DNA from 3 places in the Plantactinospora sp. WMMB782 genome. Region 1 is predicted to be linked to each of the others. Evidence: riboswitches for the same ligand, from Rfam matches in the RefSeq annotation. Region 1 holds a riboswitch; each other region holds the start of a gene.
What was found. A riboswitch is a leader RNA that binds a small molecule or an ion and turns the genes downstream of it on or off. The one in region 1 is predicted to bind cobalamin.
Positions count from the first base shown of each region.

Region 2: linked by a shared signal. The riboswitch ahead of ACN28A_RS34045 (ABC transporter substrate-binding protein) and the one ahead of ACN28A_RS34545 (ABC transporter substrate-binding protein) in region 1 are both predicted to bind cobalamin.
Region 3: linked by a shared signal. The riboswitch ahead of ACN28A_RS34020 (prenyltransferase/squalene oxidase repeat-containing protein) and the one ahead of ACN28A_RS34545 (ABC transporter substrate-binding protein) in region 1 are both predicted to bind cobalamin.

Region 1 is NZ_JBMHMC010000007.1:7,274,331-7,284,855, forward strand. Features, by position in the region: gene ACN28A_RS34520 (CocE/NonD family hydrolase) at 1-456, opposite strand, end outside; gene ACN28A_RS34525 (hypothetical protein) at 453-1,244, opposite strand; gene ACN28A_RS34530 (ABC transporter ATP-binding protein) at 1,450-3,258, opposite strand; gene ACN28A_RS34535 (ABC transporter ATP-binding protein/permease) at 3,255-4,991, opposite strand; gene ACN28A_RS34540 (MFS transporter) at 5,113-6,363, shown strand; cobalamin riboswitch at 6,585-6,769, shown strand; gene ACN28A_RS34545 (ABC transporter substrate-binding protein) at 6,858-7,850, shown strand; gene ACN28A_RS34550 (FecCD family ABC transporter permease) at 7,886-8,839, shown strand; gene ACN28A_RS34555 (FecCD family ABC transporter permease) at 8,836-9,870, shown strand; gene ACN28A_RS34560 (ABC transporter ATP-binding protein) at 9,867-10,525, shown strand, end outside.
Region 2 is NZ_JBMHMC010000007.1:7,174,988-7,185,512, forward strand. Features, by position in the region: partial or broken gene ACN28A_RS34035 (helical backbone metal receptor) at 43-755, shown strand; gene ACN28A_RS34040 (hypothetical protein) at 797-1,138, shown strand; cobalamin riboswitch at 1,328-1,506, shown strand; gene ACN28A_RS34045 (ABC transporter substrate-binding protein) at 1,535-2,557, shown strand; gene ACN28A_RS34050 (FecCD family ABC transporter permease) at 2,671-3,639, shown strand; gene ACN28A_RS34055 (ABC transporter ATP-binding protein) at 3,639-4,406, shown strand; gene ACN28A_RS34060 ((2Fe-2S) ferredoxin domain-containing protein) at 4,403-5,122, shown strand; gene ureG (urease accessory protein UreG) at 5,680-6,420, shown strand; gene ACN28A_RS34070 (MarR family winged helix-turn-helix transcriptional regulator) at 6,430-6,939, shown strand; gene ACN28A_RS34075 (Fur family transcriptional regulator) at 7,095-7,475, shown strand; gene alaS (alanine--tRNA ligase) at 7,493-10,162, opposite strand; gene def (peptide deformylase) at 10,212-10,525, shown strand, end outside.
Region 3 is NZ_JBMHMC010000007.1:7,163,669-7,173,088, forward strand. Features, by position in the region: gene ACN28A_RS33995 (ECF transporter S component) at 1-660, opposite strand, end outside; gene ACN28A_RS34000 (ABC transporter ATP-binding protein) at 657-2,276, opposite strand; gene ACN28A_RS34005 (CbiQ family ECF transporter T component) at 2,273-3,406, opposite strand; gene ACN28A_RS34010 (hypothetical protein) at 3,453-4,415, opposite strand; gene ACN28A_RS34015 (prenyltransferase/squalene oxidase repeat-containing protein) at 4,412-7,111, opposite strand; cobalamin riboswitch at 7,372-7,504, shown strand; gene ACN28A_RS34020 (prenyltransferase/squalene oxidase repeat-containing protein) at 7,612-9,009, shown strand; gene ACN28A_RS34025 (helical backbone metal receptor) at 9,145-9,420, shown strand, end outside.

The DNA.
Region 1 (10,525 bases):
CAGGCCGGGATGGCCGATCCGGCCGGTGCCGTGCTCGGTGCGCCACCACAGTTCGCCGTCGACCGGTGGGGACGCGTCGCCGGGTGGCCACGGCTGCCGGCTGACCACGCCGGCCACCGCCGGATGGCCGCTGGCGCACCACGCGGCGTACGCCTCGTATCCGGTGCCGCAGAGCACCACCCGCCCGTTCGACCAGGGCCGCCCGGCGACCCAGTCGACGGTGGCGTGCCCGTCGGCGGTCTCGTCCGCTCCGGCGACGAACCCGCCGTCGGAACGGAAACGGCCACGGACGTCCTGCAGCGCCACGGCGAAGCCGGCCGACGCGTACGCCGCCGCTTCCGGCCACAGCCCCGGCGTGCCGTACGGGGTACGCACCAGGACCGTGGTCGCCGGCTCCTCGGGCAGCCACACGTCGGTGGCCAGACCGCAGACGTCGATCCCGAGCCTGATGTTCACGGCGCCTGCTCCATCAGGTCCGGCGGTACCGGCAGCACCGGGTGCCGGCGCAGTACTCCGGCGGCGGGGTCCATTCCGTACTGTGTCCGCTCCCCGGGCACGGGGCGGCCGGCCAGGTATGCGCGCACGTCCGCGGCGATGAGGCCGGCGACCACTGCCGCTCCCGCCGGGTCGGGCGGCCCGGCCGGTCGTCCGCCGGAGTCGAGCCACGCCCAGTAGGCCAGCAACTCGTCCGGGAACGGGCTGGCTGCCAGCCGTCGCAACCGCAGGTCGGCGTAGCTCGGTCCAGCACCCGGTACGGAGAGGGGCCCGGCGTACCAGCGTCCACCCTCGGCATAGCCCCGGTGCCAGGCGATCCCGGCCGCCGCGCACTCGGCGTCCAGCCGGCACCAGCGACTGTCGGGCAGCCAGTCGGCGCACGCCACGACCACCGCCGCGCCACCGATGCCGTCGGTCCGCTTCGCGTCCAGTAGCTGGCAGAGCTGGTCGACCAGCACACCGTCACCCAGCAGGGCCACCGGCCCGGCAGATGCCTTCGGTTCCTCGGCGAGCAGCGCCTCGTCGGCCAGCACGTCGAGCAGTCCGGCGGCATCGGGATCCCGCGCGACCGCCGCGTCCGGGGGAAGGTCGCCGGAGAGCAGCGACGCGATCAGGTCCCGGCGACCGGGCTCGACATCGATGGCAATAAACTCCTCACCCGGCGTGACGAGCAGGAAACCGTCGGCCGTGGGAACGACACCGGCGCCCCGCGAAAGACGCAGCGGGCGGTCGGCCAGGGACCAGTCCATAGCTCCTCGTCAGCGATCTAGGCTTGTGGGAGGGGTGCGTGGGCGTCACATCCGCCCACGCACCCCCGGTTCGTCGGCTCAGCGGAGCCGGCTCGGCGTCACCGCTTGCGCCAGGCAACGCTGGCGTTGCGCACGGTGGCGTGGTTCGACGTGTGCACCGAAGCGCGGACCGTCTGCACCTTCAGCTTCTCGACCTTCACGCGGGTCACCTCCCTTCCGAACTCGTGGACGGTTGTTCCGACGGAACCGCCGCCAGTAGTGCGTCGGCGTCCCGTTGGCTCGCGATGAGCGCGGCATAGCTCGGGCAGCGCTCCAGCAGCACCTCGTGCGGTGCCACATCGACAACCTGTCCGTGCTCGAGGAGCGCGACCAGGTCGGCGGTGCGGATGGTGGCCAGGCGGTGGGCGATGACCAGGGTCGTCCGGCCGGCCCGCAGCCGGTCCAGCGCCGCGCCGATCTCGCGTTCACTGAGCACGTCGAGCTGGCTGGACGATTCGTCGAGGACCAGGATCGGGGCGTCGCGCAGCAGGGCACGGGCCAGCGCGACCCGTTGCCGCTCGCCACCGGAGAGCCGGGCGCCGCGCTGACCGACGACCGTGTCGAGCCCGTCGGGCAGCCGGCGCAGCACCGGTCGCAGTTGCGCGGCGGCGCAGACCTCGTCCAGGGCTGCGCCGCTCGCCTCCGGCGCGGCCAGCACCAGGTTCTCCCGGAGGGTGTCGTGCAGCAGGAAGACGTCCTGCGGCACGTACGCGACCAGCCGCAGCAGGCCCGCCAGGCGGTACTCCCGGATGTCGACGCCGTCGACCCGCAGCACGCCGCGCTGCGGGTCGAACGCGCGCAGCAGCAGGTTCGCCATCGTGGACTTGCCGGCGCCGGTCGCACCGACAAGTGCCACCGTGCTCCCCGCCGGGATGGTCAGGTCGGCACCGCGCAGCACCCAGGACTCGTGCTCGCCGTAGCGGAACCACACCCCGTCGAAGGTGACGGTGCCGGCGGTGGCCGGGGCGTCGCGCGTTCCGGTGTCGGCCACCACCGCCGGCTCTTCCAGCAGGTCGAAGACCCAATCCGCCGAGGACGAGGTCAGCCCCCAGATCCGGGTGACCTTCAGCAGGGTCAGCAGTGGCGTGAACGAAGCGGTGGCGAACACGGTGGCGGCCACCAGCGTCGGCACCTCGACGCCCCGCCACACGGCGGCGGCCAGCACCGAGACCGTGCCCGCGCCGGTCAGGGCCGCGCACACCGCCTGCTCCAGCCCGCCGCGTACGGTCTGCCGCCGCTGCGCCTCGGCCAACTCGGCGCTGGCCTCGGCGATCCCGACCCGAGCGTCCTCGCCGCGGCCGAAGGTGAGCACCTCCCGGATGCCCTGCACCAGATCCACCGTCCGGGTGCCGACCAGCGCGTGCAGGTCCCGTACCCGCCGGCCGTGCGCGGCGTTGCGGCGGCGCAGCGCGAACGGCACGGTGGCGACCAGCAGCAGCCACGGCGTCAGCGCCAGCGCCAGCGGCCAGGCGACGACGGCCAGCCCGGCCAGCGCGACCGGTGGCAGGATCAGGGCGACCGCGATGTAGATCGAGGTGTGCGCGTAGAAGATCTCCAGGCTCTCCGCGTCACGCAGGGCGACCGCGGCGAGATCGCCCGTGCGGCGCTTGACCAGTCCGCCCGGCGCGATCCGCTCGAAGGCGCGGTAGAGCCAGTACCGGACCTCCGCCAGCAGCCGGAACGACAGCTCGTGGGAGATCCACGCCTCCAGCCAGTTGGCGAGTGCCTGCACCGCCATCAGGGCCAGGGTCAGCAGCGCCAGCGGCCAGAGCCGCGAGGTGGCCGCCCCGGTCAGCGCCAACCCCACCAGGTAGCCGCCCAGGGTCAGCGCGGCGATCCCGGCGCCCTGGTTGAGTACTCCGAACAGGACGGAGAGCGCGTAGGGGAACCGGTACGCGGCCAACACCCGCAGCAGTCCGGCCGTACCGCGCCGGCCCGGCCCGGTGTCGCCGAGCAGCCCCGGTTGCCAGCTCACCGCGCCGCCCCCGCGTGCGCCCCGACCAGTCGCGACCATGCCCCGCCGGTCGCGAGCAGGTCGTCCGGGGCGCCGTACTCGACGACCCGGCCGCCGTCGAGCACCGCCACCTGGTCGGCGCCGGCCACCGTGGAGAGCCGGTGCGCGATGACCAGCGTGGTACGCCCCGCCGTCGCCTCGGCCAGCGCCGTCCGCAGCCGCTCCTCGGTCGCGCCGTCCACACTGGAGGTCGCCTCGTCCAGGACGAGGACCGGGGCGTCGGCCAGCAGGGCGCGGGCGATGGCCAGCCGTTGCCGCTGCCCGCCGGAGAGCCGGGTGCCGCGCTCGCCGACGACCGTGGCGTAGCCCTGCGGCAGGGCCGCGATCTCGTCGTGGATCCGCGCCCTGCGGCAGGCCGCCGTCAGGTCGGCATCGCTCGCCCCGGGCCGAGCCATCCGCAGGTTGTCGGCCACACTGCCGTGGAACAGGTACGCCTCCTGGCTCACCACCGCCGTCAGCGCCCGCGCCTGCCGCAGCGAGAGGTGCCGCAGGTCGACGCCGTCGACCTCGACGGCACCGCTGCTCGGGTCGTGGAACCGTTGCAGCAGGGCGGCCAGGGTCGACTTCCCGGCACCGGAACGCCCGACAAGCGCGGTGGTGCGGCCGGCCGGCAGGGTCAGGTCCACCTCCACCACCGCCGGCTGGTCGGAGCCGGGATACGTGAAGCTGACCTGCCGGAACCGCACCTGCACCGGTCCGCCGTCCCCGCGCACCGCCCGCGCCTCGGCTGGTTCGCCGACCGGCGCTGGCGCGTCGAGCAGCGCGAAGATGCCGTCCGCGGCGGCCATTCCGGAGAACCCCTCGTGCCAGTAGTTCTGCAACTCCAGTTGCGGCCGGAACGCCTCGGCGGCCAGCAGCAGCACCAGCAGTACGGCCGCCGCGTCCACCGCCCCGTCGGCGTGCCGCAGCCCGGCGACGGCGACCGCCAACGCCGTTCCGGCCGTGGTGATCAGCGCGGTGGCGACGTACACCGTCGCCGAGGCGGCCAGGTCCCGCATCGTCGCCCGGTAGACCCGGGCCGCCTCCGCCCGCAGCCGCTCGCCGTGCCGGCCACTCGCACCCAGGGTCTTGAGCGTGGTCATGCCGTAGAGGGCGTCGAGCATCTTGACGGCGAACGCCTCGTACGCCGCCCAGTGCGCCTTGCCGCGCCGACCGAGCAGGCGGCGGAACACCGGCCGCGCCAGCGGCAACAGCGCGACCGCGACACCGACGATCACCGCACTGACCGGGTCGACGACGGCCAGCACCGCCACGACCAGCGCCGGTCCGGTGACGCTCACCACTACCTGCGGCAGGTAGAAGCCGACGTACGCGTCGAGTGCCTCCACACCGTCGGCGACGGCGGTGTGGATGGTGCCGACCGGGCGGCCCGCCGTCCCACCGGGACCGAGCTCCAGCAGCCGGCGGGTCACCCTGTCACGCAGTCGCAGTTTCACCGCTGCGGCCGTCCTGGTCGCGGCGAGGTCGCGTACCCACAGCAGCATGCTGCGGGCGGCGACCGCGAGCACCGCGACCGCCAACGGGGCGGCGAGGTGCCCGACGGCCTGGCCGTCCGCCGCCCGGCGCAGCGCCTCGGCGAGAGCGACGGCCATCGCGATGGCCGCACCGGTGGCGGCCAGGGCACATGCGACGGTGACGGCGACCGGTCCGGGCGCCTCGGCCAGCAGGCCGAGCAGCCGCCGTCGCACCAGCACAGCCACTCCCTCCGTCGGTTAGCCCCCGATCACCGACCGTGGACCGGCTCCACCATGCCAGTACTTGAAAATGGTTGTCAACACCCTTGGTTATGGAGTTCGATTTCACTAAGCTCGGCGCGTGACCGCCGTCGCCGCACCCGGCCTGCTCCGCGTCCTCTCCGCCCGCACCGAGTTCCGCTGGCTGTGGCTGGGCAACCTGATCAGCGTGTGCGGGGGCTGGTTCAGCGCTGTCGCCGTGTTCGCGATGGTCTACCAGCACACCGGCGCCGGCGTCGCGGCCGGCGCCACCCTCGCGCTGCGGTACCTGCCCGGCGTCCTGATCGGAGGCTTCGCCGGCGTCCTCGCCGACCGGATGGACCGGCGCACCCTCATGGTCGTCACCGACCTCGCCCTCGCCGGCTTCGCCGCCGCGTTCCTGCTCGCCGACAGTCCCCGGTGGATCTGGCTGGTCTATCCGCTGACATTCGTCTCGGCCGCGACGAGCTTCACCTTCCAGGCCGCCCGCAACGCCTGGATGCCGAGCCTCGTCGAGCCCGACGAGTACGTGCTGTTCGGCGCCCTGGTGCAGGTCAACGGACTGCTGTTCCAGGCGGTGGGTGGCCTGGCCGGAGCGGCCGCGGTGACCCTGTTCGGCTGGCGCTGGGCCTTCGTCATCAACGCGGCGTCATTCGCCGTCTCCACCCTGTGCACCCTGCGCGCCCGAGGCGGCCAGCGTCACGGCGACACCGGCAGCGCCCGGAAGGACGGCATCCTGACCGCCCTCGTCGCCGGCATCCGACACGCGCTGCGGCACCGGCAGATCCGCGCCCTGCTGGCCGTCGAGGCCGTGTTCTGCCTCGGCCTCGGCGCGACGATCGTCACCATGACCTTCCTCGCCACCCGCACCTACCAGCTCGGCAACGGGGGCGTCGGCTGGTTCTACGCCGTGCAGGGGGTCACCGGAGCCGCCGTCCTGCTGGCGGCCGCCGCCCGCATCCAACGGCTGCCCGCCCGGGGGCAACTGACGGTACTCGGCCTCTCCTGCCTCTGCGAGGGCCTGGCCACCAGCGCGTTCGGGCTGGCACCCGTGGTCGGCTTCGCCCTCGCCTGCTGGGCCGTCGCCGCCGCCGCCGACGTCCTGTACGGTCCGGTGGCCATCGCCGTCCTGCTGCGCCACGCCGACAACGCGATGCGCGGCCGGCTCATGTCCCTGTGGACCGCCACCGCCACCGCAGCCCTGGCCCTGTCGTCCCTGGTCGGCGGCATCCTGGTGGACCGGCTTCCGCCCGGACTCGTCGCCGTCGGAGCCGGCCTGCTGATGGCGGTCGCCGGCGGAACGTGGTTGGTGCTGCTCGGCCGAGGCCAGCTCGACACGTCCGTTCAGCCGTGAACGGCGGCGGCGCGGCCACCCTCCGCTTCCGCCGACCGCGCCGCCCGCGCCAAGCCGCCCTTCGCCTCTGCGTGGGGCCCTCCGCCTCTGTCCGGGGCGGGGACATCCCGGGGCTGCGCGCCGCGCTGTCCCGCGTCGGCCGGCCCGCACACCACGGTGGTTCCCGACGTGACCCGCGCCTCGCCGGATGCCGCCCGGACGGGACTCCCCACCGGGGCGATTAGCATGGGCCCCGCCGTGGTGTTCGGGAAGCCGGTGTGAAACCGGCGCGGCCCTCGCCACTGTGAACGGGACAGCCGTCGGCCCTCGTCGGGCAACGAGGTCACTGGGCGCGATTCGCCTGGGAAGGCCGGCCGGCGGCGCACCGCCCGTCAGCCAGGAAACCGGCCACGGCACCGACGACCCGTCCACGAGGTGCTGGAAGGCGGTCTGCGATGCGCGTGCGCGCTGTGCGGTCCCTCATGTCCTGGCGCGTTGCCGCGCCACTGTCCGTCATGCTCGTCGCCCTGTCCGGCTGTGCCGGCGGCGACGCCGAACCCGAGGCGGGCTCCGGCAGCGGCGCGGCCACCGTCACCAACTGCGGTGTCGGGGTACCGACCGGTACCCCGCCCGCCAGGATCTTCGCGGCGTTCCACAACGGCGTGGAAGCGGTGTACGCGCTCGGCGCCGGCGACAGGCTGGTCGGAGCCGCCTACCTCGACAATCCGCTGCTGCCCGAGTACGCCGCGCAGTTCCAGCCGAAGGAGCAGAAGCCGACGTACTACCCGGAGGAGTACCCGAGCCGCGAGGAGGTGCTGCGGCTCGACCCGGACTTCGTCGTCTCCGGCTTCACCGGCGCCTTCACCACCGAGGGCCTGGGCACCCGGGCCGAGCTGGAGAAGATCGGCATCGGCTCGTACCTGTTCACCCAGTACTGCCCGACCACGGACGGGCAGGGCCAGAAGTCGCTGGCCGACAACGACGTCTCGCTCGACGGCGTCTACGGCGACCTGACCGACCTGGGGCGGGTTCTCGGAGCGACGTCTCGCGCCGAGGCGCTGGTCGCCTCGATGAGGAAGACCGTCGCCGACGTCGAGAGCAGGCTCACCGGGGTGCGGCGGCCTACGGTGGCGATGCTGAACCGGCCCGGCGGTGGCGAGTTGCGTGTCTTCGGCACCGAGGACGTGGCCACCACGATCATCGAGAAGGCCGGCGGCACCCAGGTCTTCGCCGACGTACCCGGCCGGCTGGCCCGGATCGGCACCGAGGAGCTGATCAAGCGCAAGCCGGAGGTGATCGTGGTGCCGGCCTGCTGCGGCGCCGACATCGGCCCGGACGGCGCGCAGAGCGTGATCGACGGGCTCAGGTCCGACCCGGCGCTGGCGAACGTACCGGCGATCCGGAACGGCCGGATCTACGCGGTGACGTTCGCCGAGATCACGCCAGGGGTGCGCAACGCCGACGCGGTGGCGACCCTGGCGAAGCTGCTGCACCCGGAACGGTTCTGAACGCTCGGGCTGCCGGGCTGGCCGGGGCGGTCGTCGTGCTGACGGCGGCCGTGTGCGGGTCCCTGCTGGTCGGCAACGAGACGATCGGCCCGGGCACGGTCCTCGACACCCTGCTGCGTCCGGACGGCTCGGACGCGCAGCGGATCGTGCAATACCTGCGGATCCCCCGTACCCTCGTCGGGATCTTCGCCGGTGCGGCCCTCGGCGTCGCGGGCGGCCTGTTGCAGGGTCTGACCCGCAACGCGCTGGCCGGGCCGGAGGTGCTCGGGGTCAACGCGGGCGCCGCGCTCAGTGTGGTGCTGGGGATCTCCGTGTTCGGCGTGCACACCTTCGGCGGCTGGGTGTGGTTCTCCTTCGCCGGGGCGGCGCTGGCCGGCGCCGGGGTGTACGCGTTGAGCTCGCTGGGTCGCGGCGGGGCCACCCCGGTGAAGCTGGCGCTGGCCGGTGCGGCCGCGACCGCCCTGCTCGGCGGGCTGACCACGGCGCTGACGCTGCTGGACGTCAACACGTTCAACTCCTACCGGTACTGGTCGGTGGGCGCGCTGACCGCGGCGGACATCTCGGTGATCGGAGCCGCGCTGCCGTTCCTCGCCGCCGGGGCGGTGCTGGCGGCGATGTCGGTGCGGGCGCTGGACGCCATCGCGCTCGGCGACGACATGGCCCGTTCGCTCGGGCAGCGGCTGGCCGCCGGCCGGGCGACCGCGGCCCTGGCGGTGGTGCTGCTCGCCGGCACGGCGGTGGCCCTGGCCGGTCCGATCGCGTTCGTCGGGCTGACGGTGCCACACATGGCGCGGGCGCTGGTCGGGCCGGCGCACCGGTGGCTGCTGCCGTACGCGGCGGTGCTGGCGCCGGTGGTGCTGCTCGCCGCCGACGTGCTCGGCCGGGTGGTGGCCAAGCCACAGGAGTTGCAGGCCGGGATCGTCACCGCGATCGCCGGCGCGCCGTTCTTCGTCGCCCTGGTACGCCGCCGCAGGCTGGCCGAGCTGTGAAAGTCCTGCGGATCGCCGGCCGCTCGGCGCGGGTCGATGCGCGGGCCGTCGCGGTCACCGTGGTCGCGCTGGTCGTCGCCCTGACCGCGATGGTGGCCTCGCTGACCCTGGGTGATTACCCGCTGCCGGTCTCCGACATCCTCGCCGTGCTTTCCGGCGGCCCGGGCACGACCCGCCGCAGTTCCTACGTGATCCTTCACCTACGGCTGCCCCGCGCGCTCGGCGCGATCGCCGTCGGTGCCGCGTTCGGCCTGGCCGGGGCGATCGTGCAGCGCGTGGTACGCAACCCGCTGGCCAGCCCGGACATCATCGGTATCAACGCCGGCGCGGGCACCGTGGCGGTCTTCCTGGTCGTGATCGTCGCCGCCCGCCCGGCCACCGTCGCACTCGGCGCGCTGACCGGCGCCCTGGCCACCGCCGTGGCGATCTATCTGCTGTCCCGGCGCCGTGGCGTCACCGGGTACCGGCTCGTGCTGGTCGGCATCGGAATCACCGCGATGCTCACGTCGGTCACCGCGTACCTGCTCAACACCGCCAACGTCTACACCGCCGAGCAGGCCGCGGTCTGGCTCTCCGGCAGCCTTGCCGGCCGGTCCTGGGGGCACGTACTGCCGGTGGTGCTCGCGGTGGCGGTGCTGCTGCCGGTGGCGTTGCGGCTGGCCGCGTCGCTGCGCGCCCTCGAACTCGGCGACGACCTGGCCCTCGCCCTGGGTACCCGAGCCGAACCGGCCCGGGTCGGGCTGCTCGCCACGGCGGTCGTCCTAGCGGCCGTGGCGACGGCGGCGGCCGGCCCGATCGCGTTCGTCGCCCTGGCCGCGCCGCAACTGGCCCGCCGCCTCGTCCGCGAGCGCGGCCTCGCCCTGGTCACCTCGGCCGCGGTCGGTGCCGCGCTGCTGGGCTGCGCGGACCTGGCCGCCCGCCGGGTCCTCGCCCCGACCGAACTGCCCGTCGGGGTGCTCACCACGGTCCTCGGCGCCCCGCTGCTCGTCTGGCTGCTGGCCAGAGCCAACCGCGTCGGGAGGACAGAATGACCGAACTACGCGCCACCCGGCTCGGCCTCGGCTACCACGGCCGCACCGTGGTCACCGGCCTCGACCTGCGGATCGCGCCCGGCCGGATCACCGCCGTCGTAGGACCCAACGCCTGCGGCAAGTCCACGCTGCTGCGCGGCCTGGCCCGACTGCTCCGCCCGGACACCGGCACGGTGCTGCTCGACGGCCGCGACATCCACCGGCTGCCGACCCGCGAGGTCGCCGCCCGCATCGGCGTACTGCCGCAGCAGCCCGTCGCCCCGGACGGCATCACCGCCGGTGACCTGGTCGCCCGGGGACGACATCCGCACCAGACGTGGCTGCGGCAGTGGTCGGCCGCCGACGAACAGGCGGTCAGCACCGCCCTGGCCGCCACCGGCGTCACCGACCTGGCCGACCGACCCGTCGACGAACTCTCCGGCGGCCAGCGACAACGCGTCTGGATCGCCCTGGCCCTCGCCCAGGACACCGACCTGCTGCTGCTCGACGAACCGACCACCTTCCTCGACCTCGCCCACCAACTCGAGGTCCTCGACCTGCTCACCGACCTCAACACCGCCGGCCGCACGGTCGTCGCCGTGCTGCACGACCTCAACATGGCCTGCCGTTACGCCCACGAAATCGTCGCGATGCGCGACGGCGCCGTACTCGCCCA
Region 2 (10,525 bases), 99 kb from region 1:
GCACCACGACGACGCGTGAGGAGGAGACGATTGACGCGACTGATGTCCCTGGTGCCGTCGCTGACCGAATCGGTGGCGGTCACCCTGCCGGAACGCTCGTCGGCGCGACCAACTACGCACCCACCCCGCCGACCCGGACGTACCCCGTCGGTAACAGCAAGTATCGCGACCTCGCCCGGCTGCTCGCCCTCCGCCCGGACGTCGTACTCATGAACGTCGAGGAGAACCGTCGCACCGACACGGACGCTCTCGAAGCGGCGGGTGTGCGGGTACGACGCACCGATCCACGTACCGTCGACCAGGCCATCGACGAACTCGCCGGCCTGCTAAAGGAGCTCGGCGCCTCCACGAAGCCCGGATGGCTGGGCGCCGCCCGCCCCACCTGGGCCGCCGCCACACCGTCTGCAGAGGTTCGCTCCACCTGTCGCCGCCGACCTCGGATCGTGGCCGACGGCGATACCGACACCTCCGACGTCCTACACCGCTCCGGCCTACGCAACCGCCACAACCACATCACCGACCGTTACCCCCAGCCGTCGCTTGACGACCTGCACGCTCTCGGCCCGGAGCTGGTCGTCCTACCCAACGAGCCCTATCCGTTCACCGCTGTCGACGGCCCCGACGCCCTTCCCCGTACACGGTGCGGCCTGGTCTCCGGCCGCGACCTCACCTGGTACGGCCCTTCGCTCGCTCAAGCTCCGCAGCTACCGGCCAGCCAACTCGCCCGGCACACCAATTCCGGATCGTCACGATGACGGACACGCCTCGACCGACGCACGGCACCGCCGGCTGCATCGTGACCGTCTGCCGTGGCTGCTGTTGCGGCAGCAGCCGGAAGCACCCCGAGGTCGACCATGACGGCCAGGTGCGGCGGCTGCGGACCGCGCTCGACGGCCGGCACCGGGTACGCACCAGCGACTGCCTCGACGTCTGCGAGCGCTCGAATGTCGTCGTGGTCAACCCCTCCCCCACCGGTCGTCGTGCCGGTGGCGTGCCGGTGTGGCTCGGCGAGGTCCTCGACGACACGACCCTCACCGCCGTAACGGAGTGGATCAGCGCCGGAGGCCCCGGCATCGTCGGCCAACCGGCCGCGCTGACCGGTCGCATCATGCGGCCCCGGCACTCGCGGTCGATCTGACTCGCGGCGTGCTCAGCAACGGATCGACCAGTCGGCTGCCCACCGGCCGCGGCTGTCGCTGAAGCACCCCCGGTGTCATCGACCTCGGTGTACGCCGCATTGTCCGTTGACCGCGACCCCGGCGTGGTCAGGACTCTGCCGTGATCCGTCTCATGCTGCTTCCCGGATGGCTTTCCGCTGGTCGGAACGTTAGGGTGGCGCTGCCGTGGTGCTCGGGAAGCCGGTCGAATGCCGGCGCGGCCCTCGCCACTGTGATCGGGAAGTCTCCGGCCCTCGTCGCATGAGGTCACTGGGCGCTCGCGTCTGGGAAGGCCGGCCGGAGACGGTCACCCGTCAGCCAGGAGACCGGCCACGGCACTGAACGACCCGTCCACGAGGTGCTGGAAGGTGGTCCTGATGCGCGAGCGCGCGACGCGACCCCGTACGTCCTGGCGCGCCGTCGCGCCACTGTCCATCGTCGTCATCTGCGCGGTGCTGGCCGCCGGCTGCGCCGCCGATCCCGACACGCCGGTGGCGGCGCCGTCCACCGGTCCGGTCACCGTCACCAACTGCGGTGTCCCGGTACGGGTCGCCGAGCCGCCGTCGCGGGTGGTGACCTTGAACCAGGCGGCGACCGAGATCATGCTCGCGCTCGGGCTGCAGGACCGGATGGTCGGCACCGCTTACCTCGACGACACGATCCTGCCCGAGTACGCGGCCGCGTACGCGAAGATCCCGGTGCTGGCGAAGGAGTACCCGGCGAAGGAGAAGCTGATCGAGGCGACTCCGGATTTCGTCTACGCCTCGTTCGCCAGCGCGTTCAGCGACGAGGGGGTCGGAGACCGGGGCGCCTTCACCGGCCTCGGCGTCGGCACGTACCTGTCGCCGGCCGGCTGCCCGACCGAGACCCGGCCGTCGCCGTTGACCATCGACCACGTCTTCGGGGAGATTCGCGACATCGCCGCGATCTTCGGCGTACCGGACCGGGCCACCGCCCTCATCGACGGCCAGAAGGCCAGAATCACCGCCGCCGTCTCCAGCGTCCGTGACGCGAAGGAGACCTCGGTGCTGTGGTGGGACGCCGGCACCGACGCGCCGAGCGTCGGCGCCTGCTGCGGCGGACCGGGGATGGTACTCGCGGCGATCGGCGTGACGAACACGTTCGCCGACATCACCGGAAGCTGGGGCGACACCAGCTGGGAGAAGGTCATCGAACGGGACCCGGACGTCATCGTCCTGGTCGACGCGGAGTGGGACCGCGCCGAGGCGAAGCGGACGTTCCTGACCGGCCACGCCGCGCTGCGGGATCTGCCGGCCGTGGCCGGGCAGCGGTTCGTCGTCATCCCGTTCTCCGAGACCGCCGCCGGGGTCCGGAACGTGCTCGGCGTCGAACGGCTGGCCAAGGGCCTGACCGCGCTTCCGGCCCGGGTGGGCAGCTGAGCACCGCGAGCCGGCCGCTCATCGCCGCGCCGCTCGACCCGCCGCCGTCGACGCCCGGGCGGATCCGTGCCCTCGGCGTCGCGGCGCTGGTCGTCAGCCTGGGCGGGGTACTGGTGTTGTCGGTCGCGGCGGCGGTCACCGTCGGCCCTGCGGACCTGTCGTTCGGCACGGTGTGGACGGTCATCGGCAGGCACCTCGGGCTCAGCGACGCCGAGGTGCCGCTGCTGCGGGACCACATCGTCTGGCAGCTCCGGCTGCCCCGGGTACTGCTCGCCGCCGCCGTCGGGGCGGGGCTGTCCCTCGTCGGCGCGGTGATGCAGACCCTGACCCGCAACGCCCTGGCCGACCCGTACCTGCTCGGGGTCTCCTCCGGGGCGTCGCTCGGCGCGGTCCTGGTCATCGTCGCCGGCATCGGGTCCGCGATCTGGTCCCTGACCAGCGGCGCGTTCGTCGGCGCGCTCGCCGCGTTCGCCGTCGTCATCGCGGCTGCCAGCCGTGGTGCCCGGCTCACCCCCACCCGGACGATCCTCGCCGGGGTCGCCGTCGGACAACTCTGCGCCGCCGTCACCTCGTTCGTGATCATCTGGGCGGCCGACCCGCACGCCACTCAACAGATCACGTTCTGGCTCTCCGGATCCCTCGGCCGGGCCGACTGGACCGCGCTCGGCTACGCCGCCACGGCCCTGGCCGGCGCGCTGGTCGTCGTCCTCTGGCAGGCGCGTGCGCTGAACGCGTTCGCGTTCGGCGACGACGCCGCCGCCAGCCTCGGTGTCGACGTCACCCGGACCCGCTGGCTGCTCCTGGTCACCGCCGCCCTGCTCACCGCCACCCTCGTCGCGGTCAGCGGCGCGATCGGGTTCGTCGGGCTGATCCTGCCGCACGCGGTCCGGCTCCTCACCGGCCCGGACCACCGCCGACTGCTGCCCGTACTCGTCCTGGCCGGAGCGATCTTCCTCATCTGGGTCGACACCGCCGCCCGCACGCTCTTCGAACCCCGGGAACTGCCCGTCGGTGTCCTCACCGCCATGATCGGGGTTCCCGCGTTCGTACTGCTGCTGCGCCGCCGTACCGGAGACCGCTGATGCTCGACGTCGTCGAGATCGCGTACTCGGTACGCGCCGCGCGCATCCTGCGGGACGTGTCGATGTCGGTACCGGCCGGCACCCTGGTCGGGCTCCTCGGACCGAACGGGTCCGGCAAGACCACCGTGCTGCGGGTCGTCGCCGGCCTCGCCGCACCCGGGCGGGGAAGCGTGTCACTCGACGGCGAGAGCCTCGCGACGATGCCGCGCCGAACGGTCGCGCGGCGGGTGGCGCTGCTCGCCCAGTACGCCGAAACTGACCTCGACCTCACCGTCCGCGACGTCGTACTCCTCGGCCGCACCCCACACCGGCGATCCCGCTGGTCGGACAACACCGCCGACCACACCGCGGTCGCCGAGGCACTGGCCCGGGTCGACCTCGTCGGCTTCAACGACAGACGCTGGCACACCCTGTCCGGCGGCGAACGCCAACGAGTACAACTCGCCCGCGCGCTCGCCCAGCAACCCGAACTGCTGCTACTCGACGAACCGACCAACCACCTCGACATCAGCCACCAGCTACAACTCATGCACCTCGTCCGGCGCTCCGGGATCACCGCCGTGGCCGCCCTACACGACCTCAACCTCGCCGCGATGTTCTGCGACACCCTCGTCGTGCTCCGCGCCGGCCAGGTCGCCGCCAACGGACCCGCCGCCGAAGTGTTGACCGCGACCCTGTTGCGGGACGTGTTCGACGTCGCCGCCGACATCACGGTCCATCCCGCCACCGGACGTCCCGCCATCACCTACCACCCGCCGACATCATGACCCGACACATCCTGCTGGTCGCCCGGTCGGTCACCCATACCGGCGGACACGACGCCGTCCACCGACTCGCCGCCGCCGTATCCGTAGCCCTCGACGAACCGGTCCGGGCCTGCTTCCTCGACGGAGCCGGACCCTCCCTACACGACGCGCTCGACACCGCCCGCGCCGACGGCGCCCACGAGGTCGTACTCGTTCCCACCCACCTGCCACCGGACCGCTACCTCGACACCTGGATCCGCCGCGCCCACGCCCACTGGACCGTCGATCGCGCCGACGGAAATCCCCTACCCCAGGTGTCGGTCAGCCCACCACTCGCCGCCCAGCCGGCCCTGGCCACCGCCGTCATCACCGCGCTCGCCCAACCCGCCACGGCACTGACCGGCAACCCCGGTCCCTTCCGCAGCCCGGCCTGGTCCACCATCACCCGGCACCAACGTCACGTCCTCGTCTGCCGGGGCCCACGCTGCACGGCCTACGGCGCCAACCACATCGCCGACACCATCAGCGGCGAACTCACCGCCAACCAGCTCGGTGACGACGACATCCTGGTCACCAACACCGGCTGCCTCATCCCCTGCAACCTCGGACCACTCGTCGTAGTCCACCCCGACGACACCTGGTACACCCACGTCGACCCGGAACTCGCCACCCAGATCGTCACCGAACACCTCCGCGACGGTCGGCCAATCACCACACGGGCTCAGGGCCGCGGCTGACCCACCGGACCTCAGGGGCTCGCCGCCACTTCTGAACGGGTACTCTCCGAAGCCCACCTGCACGCCGTCGCCACCGTGCCCGCGGCCAGGACCGGACAGCCGCATCCGCTCGCCAGCCCGACCTGGGTTGGCTGACTCGTCCTGGCCGATGACGGCCGCTGCTCGCGATGGCGACGTACGACCCGCGCGGTGAGCGGTCGCTGACGGGGCCGCTTGCGTGGCGACCGTTTCGTGACGCTGGGCGCTCTCGGCCGTCCACGGACGACAGGTGACCGGTGCGGCCAGATGCGATCGGATTGCATCTGCCGATATTGTGCACCAATGTCGAAGGTCCGGGGACGAGCCGCTCGATCACACGTCGCCGCATACCGGCGTTGCTCCGCTGTCAGTGCCTACGGTGCGCGCTGCACGAGTGCGAACCACGGTTCGACACCGACGTCGCGATCGGTGCCGCCTCCGGCATGACCCGTACGTCACGATTCCCTTCCGGGTCCGATCGGGCCAACTGCCCCACTCAACACCCTCCGACTGCGAACTGAAACGAGGCCGGCTAACCGATGATCACCGAGGGGCGACACCAGGAGCACGCGAGCACCGGAGTACCCGAGCACGGACCCGGCGAGGTACCGCACACCCATCCCGATCCGAGCGTCGACCCGCACCCTCCGCTGCGCGCGTGCGGGCGGGCTTTGCGGGTCGGTATCGGCGGCCCGGTCGGGTCCGGTAAGACGGCGCTGGTCGCCGCGTTGTGTCGTTCTCTGGCCGGCGAGTTGCGGCTCGCGGTGGTCACCAACGACATCTACACCACCGAGGACGCCGATTTCCTGCTTCGCAACGGCGTCCTCCCGGCTGATCGGGTCCGCGCCGTCGAGACCGGGTGCTGCCCGCACACCGCCATCCGTGACGACATCTCCGCCAACCTCGACGCGATCGAGGAGCTTGAGACCTCGCTCGGCCCGCTGGATCTGGTCCTGGTCGAGAGCGGCGGCGACAACCTGACCGCCACCTTCAGCAGAGGGCTGGTCGACCTGCAGGTCTTCGTCGTCGACGTCGCCGGTGGGGACAAGGTTCCCCGCAAGGGTGGACCCGGTGTCACCAGCGCCGACCTGCTGGTCGTCAACAAGACCGACCTCGCCCCGATGGTCGGCGCCGATCTCGGTGTGATGGACCGTGACGCCCGGGCCCGCCGTGGCGACCTGCCGACCGTCTTCCAGTCACTGGCCGAGGACGACGGTGCCACCGAGGTCGCCGCCTGGATCCGTGGCCACCTGCGCCGGGCAGACCGGCACTTCGGCTGAGGCCCGGAAATGAGTGACGGCGACCGCAATCTGATCGCGTTGCTGCGTCTTGCCGAGGATGCCTGCGAGCGGCACCGCGCGGAGAGGCTGGACCAGGCCGGGTGTCCCGGCCTCAACCGCGGTCTTGTACCGATCCTGCGCACGCTGGCCGAAGGGGACGCCTCGGTCGGCGCCCTGGCCGCCGAGATGGGCGTTGCTCTGCGGGAGGCGGCGCAGCGGGTGGAGGCGCTGGAGGCGCGCGGGTACGTTCGGCGGTTCGGTCCGGCCGGCGACATCCGCCATCGGGTGCTTCGCATCACGACGGCCGGTCGTACCGCGACCGAGATCGACCGGCAGCTTGAGGCGGACCTGGAACAACAGGTCGCCGCCGGTCTCGGCGCACCGGCTCTCGACATCGCGCGGCAGGTGTTCGCCGTCGTCGTCGGCGCCACCACCGTCGGCGACGACCTCGGGCCGCGCGCTGCGGCTAACCGTGCCCGGGTCGGCGGGCATCCGCATCCACGCCGCCCCCACCCGTGATCCACGAGCGCCGTGTCTCTGCAGGGGGTGCTTGACGCAGGTCACGATGGGTGGGAGTTGCGTACCGGAACGTCGTAGCGACTAGGTTCAGGGTCGTGGAGGTCAACGGTGCAGGGCGGGCGGCGAGGACGTGGGAGGTTCTTACGGCTGCCGGGGTGCGACGGACGCTGGCGCGGACCATGGTGGTCGACGTGCTCGCCAACGCGTCCGGGCACCTGTCGGTCGGCGCCATCCACCAGCAGGTCAGCGCCTCGCGGCCGGAGGTGAACGTATCGACTGTGCACCGCACCGTCGCGGCGCTGACGGAGCTGGGGGTGGTGCATCCGTTGCCGTGGCCGGGCGAGGCGTTGTACGGGCTCAACGAGCGTCCACACGTGCACGCGGTCTGTGACCGGTGCGGGTCGCACTCCGAGATCCAGGCCGCCGCGCTCGCGTCGGCGGTCGCCGAGGCGCAGCGGTGCAGCGACCTCGACCTCGGCGGCACCGGGCTGGCGCTGTTCGGCCGCTGCCCGAGGTGCGCCGCCGGCAGCGGTTAGGGACGGCCGGCAAGTGGTCAGACCCGCTGGCGTGCGTCGCTGAGCAGGTCGGCGACGCTGGCGAGGGTGGCCGAGGCGTCGACGGCCGGCGTGCTGCCCTGGGCGAGGGCGGCGGAGCCGCCGCCTCGGGCGCCGGGCAGTGCCTTGACCAGGTCGGCGGCGGAGGCGCCGTTGTCGCGGGCGCGAGGGTTGACGGCGACGACGATCCGGGCTCCGGCGGCGACCGCGACGACGCCGGGTTGGTCGGCGGGTAGGGCATCGCGGATCAGTTCGGCGAGCTGGCGCGGATCGGCGTCCGCCGGGTCCGCCGTCGCGACATAGTTGTAGCCGCCGACGAACAGCGGTGTGCTGGCCAGCCGGGTGGCTTGAGCTTCGAGGAGTTGGCGTTGGAGGCGTTCGGCGCGCTGTTCGGCGGCCTTGGCCCGGCCGACGAGCGCGGCGATGCGGCCGGGTAGTTCGTCGCGGGGTGCGCGGAGCTGTTCGGCGACCTGGGTGACCAGGTCGCGTTCGCGGGCGAGGTACTGGAATGCCTCGATCCCGGTGACAGCCTCGATACGGCGTTGTCCGGCGCCGACGGAGGTCTCGGCGGTGACGGCGAGTACGCCGATCTGCGCCGAGCTGGTCACGTGGGTGCCGCCGCACAGTTCGCGGGACCAGTTACCGCCGATCTCGACGACCCGGACGGTCTCGTCGTAGGTTTCGCCGAACAGCGCCAGGGCGCCGGCCTTGCGGGCGTCGGGAAGAGACAGGTAGTGGGCGGCGACCGGGAGGTCGGCGCGGATCGCGCTGTTGGCGACCTCTTCGATCTCGCTGCGGGTCGTGGTGGACAGGGCGCCGCGCCAGGGGAAGTCGAGGCGCAGGTAGCCGGGCCGGTTGTAGGAGCCGGACTGCAACGCGGTCGGGCCGAGAACCTGCCGCAACGCTGCGTGGACGACGTGGGTGCCGGAGTGCGCCTGCCGGGCGCCGGTGCGCCAGTCGGGGTCGACAACGGCCTGCACCCGGTCGTCGATCGTGATGACGCCGTCGACGATGCGTACCTGGTGGGCGATGAGGCCCTTGACGGGTCGCTGCACGTCGATGACCTCGGCGGTGCCGGCCGGCCCGATGATGACCCCCGCATCGGCGGCCTGGCCGCCGGACTCGGCGTAGAAGGGGGTCCGGTCAAGGAAGACGGTGACGACGTCGCCTTCGCTGACGGCCGGCACCGGGCCGTGCGGGCCGAGCAGGTCCAGCACCCGGACCTCGGTCTGCAGCGTCTCGTAGGCGAGCCAGTCGGTGGGCCCGTACGCGTCCAGGACGGTGCGGTAGGCGGAGAGGTCGACGTGGCCGGTCTTGCGGGCCTGCGCGTCGGCCTTGGCCCGGGACCGCTGGTCGGCCATCAACCGGCGGAACCCGTCCTGGTCCACCGACAGGCCCTGCTCGGCGGCGATCTCCAGGGTCAGGTCGATCGGGAAGCCGTACGTGTCGTGCAGCTGGAACGCCTTGTCACCCGACAGCTTCGCCCCACCCGCCGTACGGGTCTCGGCGATCGCGGTGTCCAGGATCGTCGTACCCGCCCGCAGCGTGGACAGGAACGCGTCCTCCTCCGCGTACGCGTAGGAGGAGATCCGGTCGAACTCGGTCGCCACCTCCGGGTACGACGGGGACATGCAGTCCCGGGCCACCGGCAGCAGTTCCGGCAGTGCCCGCTCCTGCCAGCCGAGCAGCCGCATCGACCGGATCGCCCGCCGCATGATCCGGCGCAGCACGTAACCCCGGCCGTCGTTCGCCGGGGTCACCCCGTCGCCGATCAGCATCAACGCGGTCCGCACGTGGTCGGCGACCACCCGCAGCCGTACGTCGTCCGGATGCGACTCGCTCGCCGCGTGCCCCGACTTCGCGCCGTAGCGCCGGCCGGTCAGCTCGGCGGCCCGGTCCAGGATCGGCCGCACCTCGTCGATCTCGTACAGGTTGTCGACGCCCTGCAGGATCGCCGCCATCCGCTCCAGGCCCATGCCGGTGTCGATGTTGCGCGCCGGCAGGTCGCCCAGGATCGGGAAGTTCTCCTTGTCGGTGCCCGGACCCCGCTCGAACTGCATGAACACGAGGTTCCAGAACTCCAGGTAGCGGTCCTCGTCGACCGCCGGACCACCCTCCCGGCCGTACGCCGGGCCCCGGTCGTAGTAGATCTCCGAACACGGCCCGCACGGCCCCGGGATCCCCATCGACCAGAAGTTGTCCGCCTTGCCCCGCCGCACGATCCGCTCCGCCGGCACACCGATCTTGCGCCACAGCGCCTCGGCCTCGTCGTCGTCCAGGTACACCGTCGGCCAGATCCGCTCCGGATCCAACCCGAACCCACCGTCGGAGACCGGCTTGGTGACCAGGTCCCAGGCGAGCGCGATCGCGCCCTCCTTGAAATAGTCACCGAACGAGAAGTTCCCGTTCATCTGGAAGAACGTCCCGTGCCGCGACGTCTTCCCCACCTCGTCGATGTCCGGCGTACGGATGCACTTCTGCACCGACACCGCCCGCCGAAACGGCGGCGACTGCTGCCCCAGGAAGTACGGCACGAACTGCACCATGCCGGCGTTGACGAACAGCAGGTTCGGATCGTCGATCGCCGGCAGCGGAGCGGACGGCACCACCGTGTGCCCGTTGGCCTCGAAATGCGCCAGGTACCGCCGCTTGACTTCCGCCGTCTTCACCCGGTCAGCCTACATGCCACCCGATTGCAGGTGCCGCTAGTGTGCAGGTATGCCGACTCGCCGGGGAACCGCCCGCCCGATCACCCGCTACGGGACGTCTGTGCTGCACGAACGCTGCACCGAGGTCGACACCTTCGACCAGTCCCTGGCCGATCTGATCGACGACATGTTCGCCTCGATGTACGCCGCCCATGGTGTCGGGCTGGCCGCCAACCAGATCGGCGTCGGCCTGCGGATCTTCGTCTACGACTGCCCGGACGCCGACGGCGTTCGGCAGGTCGGGCACGTCGTCAACCCGGTACCGCAGCGGGTGGCCGCGTTCGCCGGGATCAGCACCGACAGCGAGGGCTGCCTGTCGGTGCC
Region 3 (9,420 bases), 110 kb from region 1:
CCAGCCGAGCGAGGTGACGGTGAAGAAGGCGAAGTACCGCTGGAACTGTTCGAGCAGGGGCAGGCCGGGTTGGTAGGCGATGGAGCTGGCGGGGTCGAGGGAGAAGGGCCAGAAGGACAGGTTGAGCATGAACCCGAACAGGTAGCCGCTGACCGCCGAATAGCAGGCCAGCAGCGCGATCTCCGCCTTGCCGCTTGCTTTGGGTAGTAGGCCGGCGAGCATGCCGACCCAGGCGCAGCCGAACATCTGGTACGGCATCCACGGGCCGACGCCGCCGGTGAGCAGGGCGGAGGCGAACAGGGAGGTGCAGCCGAGCGCGAACCCGAACCCGGGGCCGAAGACCCGGCCGGCGAGGACGAGGATAAAGAAGACGGTCTCGATGCCGGCGGTGCCGGCGCCGAGTGGCCGTAGTGCGGCGTTGATGGCGGAGAGGACGCCGAGCATGGCGAGGGCTTTGGCGTCGATGCGCCGGTCGGCGATCTCGGCGAAGACGACGGCGAGGACGAGGACGAGCAGGGCGCCGAACATCAGTGGTGGGGTTTCGGCGGCGCCGAACGTGCCGGGGGCGACGACGAACGGCCAGAGGAAGGCGACGAGGCCGACGAACGACGCCATCACGATCGTCGCCGTCGCCCGGGCCGGGACCTGTACGGCGGTCACGGCTGTGCCTGGGGTGTGTCGAGGGCGGCGGCGACCTGGCCGACGGTGAGGTACGGCAGCGGGGCGAGAATCTTCGCGACCTGTGGGGCGAACGTCGGTGACGCGGTCAGGACCGTCGGGGCGGGGCCGTCGGTGACGATGTCACCGTCGGCCATCACCACGACCCGGTCGGCGGCGGCGGTGGCGAACTCGACGTCGTGGGTGGCCACGACGATCGCGTGCCCCTGGGTGGCGAGTTGGTTCAGGGTGCGGACCAGGGCAGCTTTCGCGGTGTAGTCGAGTCCTCGGGTCGGTTCGTCGAGCAGCACCACCCGGGGTGTGACGGCCAGTTGGATGGCCAGGACCAACGCCAACTGCTGTCCGGCGGACAGGTCACGGGGGTGTGCGGTGTCGGCGATGCCGGGGGCGAGGTCGTCGAGGAGCCGCCGGGCGGTTCCCGGGGTGGCGCCGTCACGGTCGGCCTGGTCGAGTTCGGCGCCGACGGTGTCGAGGTAGAGCAGGTCGGTGGCGGTCTGTGGCACCAGGCCGACCAGGCGTCGCGCGTCGACGGGCGACAGCTTGGCCGGGTCGCTGCCGCCGGTGCGGACGGTGCCGCCGGCGCGGCGGCCGGCGCCCTGCAACGCCCACAGCAGGGACGACTTGCCCGATCCGTTGCGGCCCATCAACGCCACCACCTCGCCGGCGTCGAGGGTGAGCGTGACCCCGCGGACGGCGACGACCGGGCCGTGCCGGACCACCACTCCCCCGGCGGTCAGCGCCACCTCTCCGTCGGCGGGTGGGGTGCGGTGCGGAAGCGGTGGTGTGGCCGGCAACCGCACCCGCAGCGTGGCGGTGTGTCGGCGGGCGTCGCGGACGGACAGCGGTGGGGGTGTCCAGCCGGCGAGGCGGCCGAGGTGCACGATCGGTGGGGCGACGGTGCTGTCGGCGAGGAGGGTGGCCGGGTCGCCGTGGGTGGCGGTGCCGTCGCCGTCGAGGCGGATGAGGCGATCGGCGTACGGGATGACGCGTTCGAGGCGGTGTTCGGCGAGGACGACGGTGATCCCGAGGTCGTGCACGAGGCGGGTGATCGTGGCGAGGACGTCCTCGGCGCTGGTCGGATCCAGCGCGGAGGTCGGTTCGTCGAGAACGAGTACCCGGGGGTGGGCGGTGAGTGCGGCGCCGATCGCGACCCGCTGCTGCTGTCCGCCGGACAGTTCGTGCAGGCCCCGGTGGCGCAGGTCGGCGAGGCCGAGCAGGTCGAGGGTCTCCTCGACCCGGGTCCGCATCATCGTCGGGGTGAGGGCGAGTTGTTCCATGCCGTAGGCGAGTTCCTCCTCGACGGTGTCGGTGACGAACCCGGCGACCGGGTCCTGTCCGACGACGCCGACGAGTTCGGCGAACTCGCGCGGTGGGTGCTCGGCGGTGGACCGGCCGGCGACGGTGACCCGGCCGGTGAGGGTGCCGCCGGTGAAGTGCGGGACGAGGCCGTTGATCGCGCCGAGGAGGGTCGACTTGCCGGAGCCGGTGTGCCCGACGACGAGGCACAGTTCACCTTCGTCGATGGTGAGGGTGACGTCGCGCAACGCCGGTCGGCCGGTGTCGGCGTAAGTGATGGCGACGTGGTCGAAGCGGATCACGGGTGGGCTCCGGCGGGCACGGCGATCGGTCTGGGGCGGGGTGGTGGGGGTGCGGCGAACGCGGCCAGCGCCGCGAGGAGGATCGCGGCGGTGGGAAGCAGGGGCAGGGTCGGCCACGCCAGCGGGTACAGGCCGGGGTTGAGTTCGGCGGGGTCGTAGCCGGTCCCGGCGGTGAGGACGACGGCGGTGATGATGCCGCAGCCGGCGACGACCCATTCCGGCCACTGCCAGGGGTCGGGGCGGTAGCGGCTGCGGGAGACCCGCCGCCCACCAACGGCCAGGCCGATGACGCTTAGGACGATGCCGGCGGTGAGGGCGCCGAGGCTGACGGAGCGGGGCACGCTCGGATCGAGCAGCCCGTAGACGCCTACGCACAGGCCGGCCATCCCAGTCAGCATCAGGGCCCCGGTGAGACGCCGGGAGGTGCGGGTGGCGGTGCCGGTGCGGCCGTAGCCTCGGGAGTCCATCGCGGCGGCCAGCCGCAGGGACCGGTCCAGGGCGTCGTGTAGCACTGGCAACGCGATCGCCCGTACCGCCCGCAGCCCCCGGGACCGGCCGGCCCGTAGCCGGCGGGCGCGGGCGACCCGCTGCACGCTCTCCACGAGTTGCGGTGCGACGCTGAGCGCGACGGTGACGGCCACGCCGAGTTCGTAGAGGGCGCCGGGCAGCACCTTCAGGGCACGTTTCGGGTTGGCGAGGCTGTTCGCGGCGCCGATGCAGCACAGCAGGCAGGCCAGCCGCAGCCCGTCCAGCGCGGCGGACAGGGTCGCCTCCAGCGACACCGGGCCGCCGATCTGGATACCGGCGTACCAGTCGGGAGTCGGCAGGTGTGGGAGCCGGAACAGAACGTGGTCCTCGGGGGTGACACCGGTGGCGAAGACGATCCGGAACACGACCCGGATAACGATGATCGACAGGGCGAGGATCAGGTAGTAGTGGAACGCCCTCGCCCAAGGTGCGTCGGTGCGGCGGGCGGTGACGACGAAGCCGAGTACGGCGAAGACGAGGGCCAGCAGCAGTGGGTTGCTGGTGCGGCTGGCGGCGGTGGCCAGGGCGAGTGCCCAGAGCCACCAGGCGACCGGGTGCAGCCCTCGGGGCAGCCGCGCGGCGCGCAGTCCCGCGGTGTTCACGCCGGCCCGGACGCCACGCGCGGACGCGTGCTGATGGAACTGCGGGTCACGGCGCCGGCTCCTCCGGCGGTACAAGGCCGGGGTCGGTGTGGCGGCGGCGCCAGCCGAGTACCGCGCCGCCGATCCCGAGCAGGACGAGTACACCGACGGTGATAAGCAGCGGCCCGGCCGACCCGCGCTCGGCCGGCGCGGCCCGGGTGGGTACGGCGTCGACGACCGTCGGGCCGCCGTTGTCCTCGGTGCTGGTCGAGCCTGCGCCGCTGTGCGACGCGCTCGGGTACGCCGAGCCGGACGACCCTACGGTGGGCGGGGGCGTGCCGGGAATGCCGGCCGGACCGGTCGGCACTGGCGCCGTGGTGGGAACGCCGTCGCTGGTGGCGGGTGGTGGGGGTGCCTGCACTGGCGGCGGGTTGCCGGCGGGGGCGGGCCGGCTGGTGGTCGGAGCCGGGGCTGGTGGTGCGTTCGGGATCGGGGCGGTGTTGTGCGCCCGGACGCTGTCCGGGCTGAACGTCGGCCGGCCCTTGGTGCCGCCGATGTCGGTCCCGCCGAAGATCCACAGGTCGACGCTGCCCGGCTTCGGTTTGTAGCTCATCGCCCCGAGCTGGCTGTACTCCCAGCTGTTGGCGCCGGGATCGGCGTGCCAGTACGACCAGTACGCCGACGCCGGCGGGGTCAGCACACACCGTTCTTCGGTCGGCGGCGGGTACTGAGTGCCGTTGCGGAAGCCGGAGTACCCGATCCGGCAGATGAACGCCGGTCCGTCGTGTCCGGTGCCGGCGGTCTTCCAACCGCCCTGGTTCAGCAGTTGGTAGCCGGTGGTCGGGGTGGTGCCGCAGGAGCGCAGCAGTGGGCCGCCCCACCGGCTGAAGTCCACGGCGAGTATCACCCCGGAGCGGGTGGTGCACTGACCCAACGGCAGCGGCGCCGCATACGCAACCGCCGGTGCGATGAGCGCCGCCGTCTGCAGCACGGCCAGGGCGGCGACGGCGGCGCCGATACGGCGGATCATGACGGGCCTGCCGTGTCGGTGATGGTGCGGCGTCGGCGGGCGAGGAGGAGCAGGACCACACCGGCGACGATCAGGAGCAGTGCGGCGAGTGCCAGGGAAATGATCGACCCGCCGGTCACCGGCATCGCGTCCGGCGGCGGCGTCGCGCTCGGTTCGCTGGATACCGACGGCGACGGGGATGGTGAGGTCGACGGGGACGGTGATTGCGACGGGGACGGGGACGGTGTGGGGTTGAGGTCGTGCACGTCGCGTAGCAGGGTGCCGAACGAGATTCCGGTCGCGCCGCCGACGACCTGGGTCGAGGCGCGCACGTCGGAGCCGGCCTGTCCGTCGGAGGCGACGTTGAACCCGCCGTCGGGGTTCTGCTGCCTGGCCAGGAACGCCAGCGCCTTGCCGATCTGAGGGGTGTAGGTGCCGCGTCGCAGCGTCATCCCCTGGATTGCGAGGGCGGTGGAGTTGGTGGAGATACCGGCCGCGCCGGGGAAACCGCCGTCGGCCTGCTGCTGGCTGGTGAGCCAGGTCAGGGCCTTGTCGACGGCGGTGACGGCGTCCGGGTCGTCGGGGAGCATCGCCAGGGCCATCGCGGCCATCGCCGTGCTGTCGACCTCGTCGCCGCTGCCCTCGGCCGGGATCAGGCTCGGGAAGGCGCCGTTGGCCCGCTGCAGGCTCTTGAGGAATCCGATCGGCGCGGCGGCGTCCTGTGCCTGTCCGGCCCGCAGTTGGGCGATGATGCCGAGGACCTGCGCGAACACCGACGGTGCGTTGCGGTAGTTCCCGGCAGCGGCGCAGCCGGTCGCCTGGTCGGCCCGGGTGCAGGTGATGTCCCGCAGCGCGGTGATCAGATTGTGGCCGCCGAATGTGGTCGGGTCGTGGCCGGTGGCCTGGGCGAGGACGGCGACCTTGCCGATCGCGCCGCCGGACGGGAACTCGGTACCGATCCCCAACCAGGTGTCGACGGTGAACTCGCTGTCACCGACCTTCCCACCGCCGCGGATGAAGTCGGTGATCGCCGCCAGCTTGGCGTCGTCGAGACCGGCGGCGGCCAGCGCGAACGCCCCGTCGATCGTCAGCCCGAACTCGGGGAAGCCGGGGAACGATTCGTAGTAGCGGCCGTCGACGAGCTGCGTCGGGGCGACGAGCCACGCCACACCCTTGGCCAGATCCGGTGTCGGACCCTGCGGCGGCTCCCCACCGAGCCGGTGCGTCAGGGTGGCGAGATTCTGCCCGGCCAGGGCGGGCAGCGCGCCCGAGGTCGCGACCAGATCCGACTCGGTGACCGTCGCGTCCGCGGTCAGGCCGCCGTCGGCGGTGGTTCGGGCGGCGAGGAACCCACGCGCCGCCGCGACCGGCTCCGCCGCCCCGACCGCGAGCAGCCCCTGCGCCGCCAAGGCGGTGGTGTAGCTTTCCGCCGCACCGGCGCCCAGGTAGGGCAGGTAGCCGCCGTCGACCTGCTGCGCCCCGGTCAGGTAGGTCTTCGCGGCGGTGATCTCGGTGCTGTGGCCGCCGAGGGCGGACAGGGCGAGCAGCGCCGCGCCGGTGTTCGCCGGATCGGGGGTGCACGGGTCGCCGGGTGCGATCAGCGAGTCGGCGAAGCCTCCCCCGGCGCACTGCCACTGCAGCAGCCGGTCGACGGTCGCCTGCGGTGGGGTGATCCCGGCCCGGTCCAGGGCAAGCAGCGCGAAAGCGTGCGTCGACGGGGCGTACGAGCCGGCGAAGTCCCCGGCGGCGGTGCAGCCCGCGCCGACGTCGGCCCCCGCGCAGACCCGGTCGGTGAGCACCGCCAGCAGGTCCCGGCCGTCGACGTCGCGTGGGTCGCCGCCGGTGATGATGGTCAACAGTGCGAGGCTGGCGGCATTCGTCTGGTTCGGCAGCGCGCCGGTGCCGTCGGGGAAGACCGCCGCGTCGACGTGCGCGACAAGGTAGTCGCGAATCTTCGTCAGGGCAGGGTCCTGTCCGCCGGAGGCGGCGAGGCCGGTAGCGACCACGATGGTGCGGGTGTAGTCGACGAACTCCCCGTCGGGGTTGTACACGTGGTCACCATCGGTTAGCTTCCCGACCAGGTAAGAGGCTGCGGCGGCGACCTGCGCCTCGGTCGGCGGGGCGCCCGGCCCGCCGGGACCGGCGGTCGGGGAGACGGTCGGCGACGGGGTCGGGCCGGCGGCCCGGACCTCGTCCGGGGTGAACGTCGGCCGGCCCGTCGTACCGCCGATGTCGGTACCGCCGTAGACCCACGCCTGCACTTCACCCGGGCCCGGCACCTTCCCCATCGCACCGAGCGGACTGTACGTCCAACCCGCCTGCCCCGGCGGCGCGTACCAGTACGACCAGTACGCGGACGCGGGCGGGGTGAGCTGGCACGCCTCCCGCTCCGGCGTCGGATACTGCGTGCCGCCGTCGAAGCCGGCGTTGCCGATCCGGCAGATGAAGCCCGGCCCGTCGTGCGCGGTGCCTGTCGTGGTGAACCCGGCCTCGTGCAACAGCTCGAATCCGGTCGTCGGGGTCGCGTCGCAACCGCGCAGCACCTGACCGTTCCAGGGGCGGAAGTCGACGGCGACGATCGCACCGCGGCTCGGCGTACACGCCTCGATCGGATCGGCGGCGGCCACGGCCGCCACTGCCACCCCGGTCACGGTGAGGGTGAGCAGTGCGGTGACGGCGGTCCAGAGGCGGGACCAGCGGCGGGTGAGGGACGGCATGGGCGACTCTTCCAGAGGTAGCGGCGTAGATACGGCCGCCGCCCCGGCGTCTTGCCCGGTGCGGTACCCGCATCGTGACCTCGACGACGCTGACGCATCTCCAGCCAGGTAATCCGACTCGTCCCGACGCTGCGGAACCTACGGCTGCGGGCCAGTGCCGGGATTTGACCGGCTTCCCCTGGGTGCTGGAGCACTTCATCGCAACACAGTGGTCTTGCCAGCGTCAATCGCCGACCGATGTCGGCTGGGTAACAGCGCGACGTTGATCGTTGTCGTAGCGTCACCGCCGTCGACGTGTGGGGGAACCCGGTCACAAGTCCGGGGCTGACGCGCAACGGTAGGGGTGCGACTTCGCGCCCGAGCCCGAACACCCGCGCGGCGACGCGCCACCTGCGGTATCCGTCCCACGCGCCCATGGGTCCGGCCCGCCCCACCCTCCCGCCGGTCGCCATCCGGTCCGGGTTCCGGGGCCGAGTCGAGCCCCGAACCGGAGGAACCCGATGCGCCGTAAACCCCTCACCCTCACCCTGGCCACACTGGCTACCGCCGCCCTGACGGTGGTGGTGGCCGTACCGGCCGCCGCGACATCCACCCAGGCCCAGATCACCACCGCCCGTAACAACGGCGTCGCGTACCTGAAGACCCTGCAAGCCCCGGACGGCAGTTACGCCGGCGCCGGCCTGTCCCTGGAGTGGGCGTTCAGCGCCTTCGCCGCCGCCGGCACCCATCCGGTCGACGTCTACCCCGGCGGCGACACCACCAAGAACGCCCGCGCCGCGTACCAGACCCACCTGGGCGCCGCCTCCTGGCCCGGCGGCTCACCCGTCGTCACCGACTACGAACGCGGCATCCTCAACGCCTACGCCGCCGGCATCGACCCCGCCCGCGTCGCCGCCTCCCGCAACCTCATCGCCGACGTGGTCGGCTACTGGCAGACCGGCACCGCCGGCTACTACGGTCCACCGGCGAACTTCAACGGCACCGTCTTCGCCGTCCTCGCCCTCGCCGGCGCCAAAACCCAGACCGGCAACGCCCGGATCCCGCAACGGCTGCTCGACCTGTCCGTCACCAGGATCCGCAACAACCAGCACAACGACGGAGGCTGGAACTTCAACCAGGCCGAAGGCAACCCGTCACAGCTCGCCGCGCCCAGCGACATCGACATGACCGGCGCCGCCATGGCCGCCCTCTGCGTCGCCGGGGTACCGAACACCGACACCGACGTGGTCCAGGCGAAGACCTTCCTCAAGAGCAAGCTGATCAACACGACCGGCGCGTTCAACTCCATGTTCGGGGCCAACACCGACTCCAACGGCTGGGCCGTCTCCGGCCTCAACGCCTGCGGCATCCCCCACCAAGGCGTCGACTTCACCACCGCGGCCGGGCGCACCCCGATAGACTTCCTCCGCGCCCAGCAGATGGCCAGCGGCGGCTTCAAGTACCTGCCGTCGGACACCAGCCCCTCCGGCTACGCCTCCGTCGACGCCGTCCGCGCCCTCGGCGGCGGCGGGTTCACCGCCGCACCACCGACCCCGGTCACGGCCGGCGCCCCCAGGTGGGTCGCGGCGAGCGGGTTCACCGCCGGCATCCCGGCGAAGGTCACCCTCGTCGTCGACAACGGCACCACCGTCCTGCCCTGCGCGGTCACCTTCACCCCCACCGCCGCCACCACGACCCTCGGCGCCGTCCTGACCGCCGCCGCCAGCGCCACACCGACCGGCTGCGTCACCGCCGTCACCCCGAACTCAGGCACCGGCACGATCACCGCGATCAACGGACTCGCCAACACCGGCACCACCACCTGGAAGGCATCCCGCGACGGTGGCACCCCGACCACCGCCACCCGCGGCGGAACCATCACCATCGGCGACGTCATCTACCTGCGATACGGGTCATAACCTGGCCGCACCGCCGCCAACTCCTGCAGCGGGCCCTCTAAACGCCCTCTGCCAGTGGTGCCGCGAGCCCCGCTCCGCGGGCTCGCGGCACCAGTCAGAATAGGCCCGTACCAGCCCAAATAAGGAGGAACGGCGATGCGAGTGGTGTCCCTGGTCCCGTCACTGACCGAAGCCGTCGCGACCACCCTGCCCGAACTCCTCGTCGGCGCCACCGACTACTGCACCCACCCCGCCGACCTGGACGTGCCCCGCGTCGGCGGCAGCAAATACCCGAACCTCGACCGCCTCCTCGCCCTTCGCCCCGATGTCGTGCTGATGAACATCGAGGAAAACCGGCGCTCGGACGCCGAAGCCATCGAGGCGGCCGGAGTACGGGTTCGGCTCACCTATCCCCGCACTGTCGACCAGGCC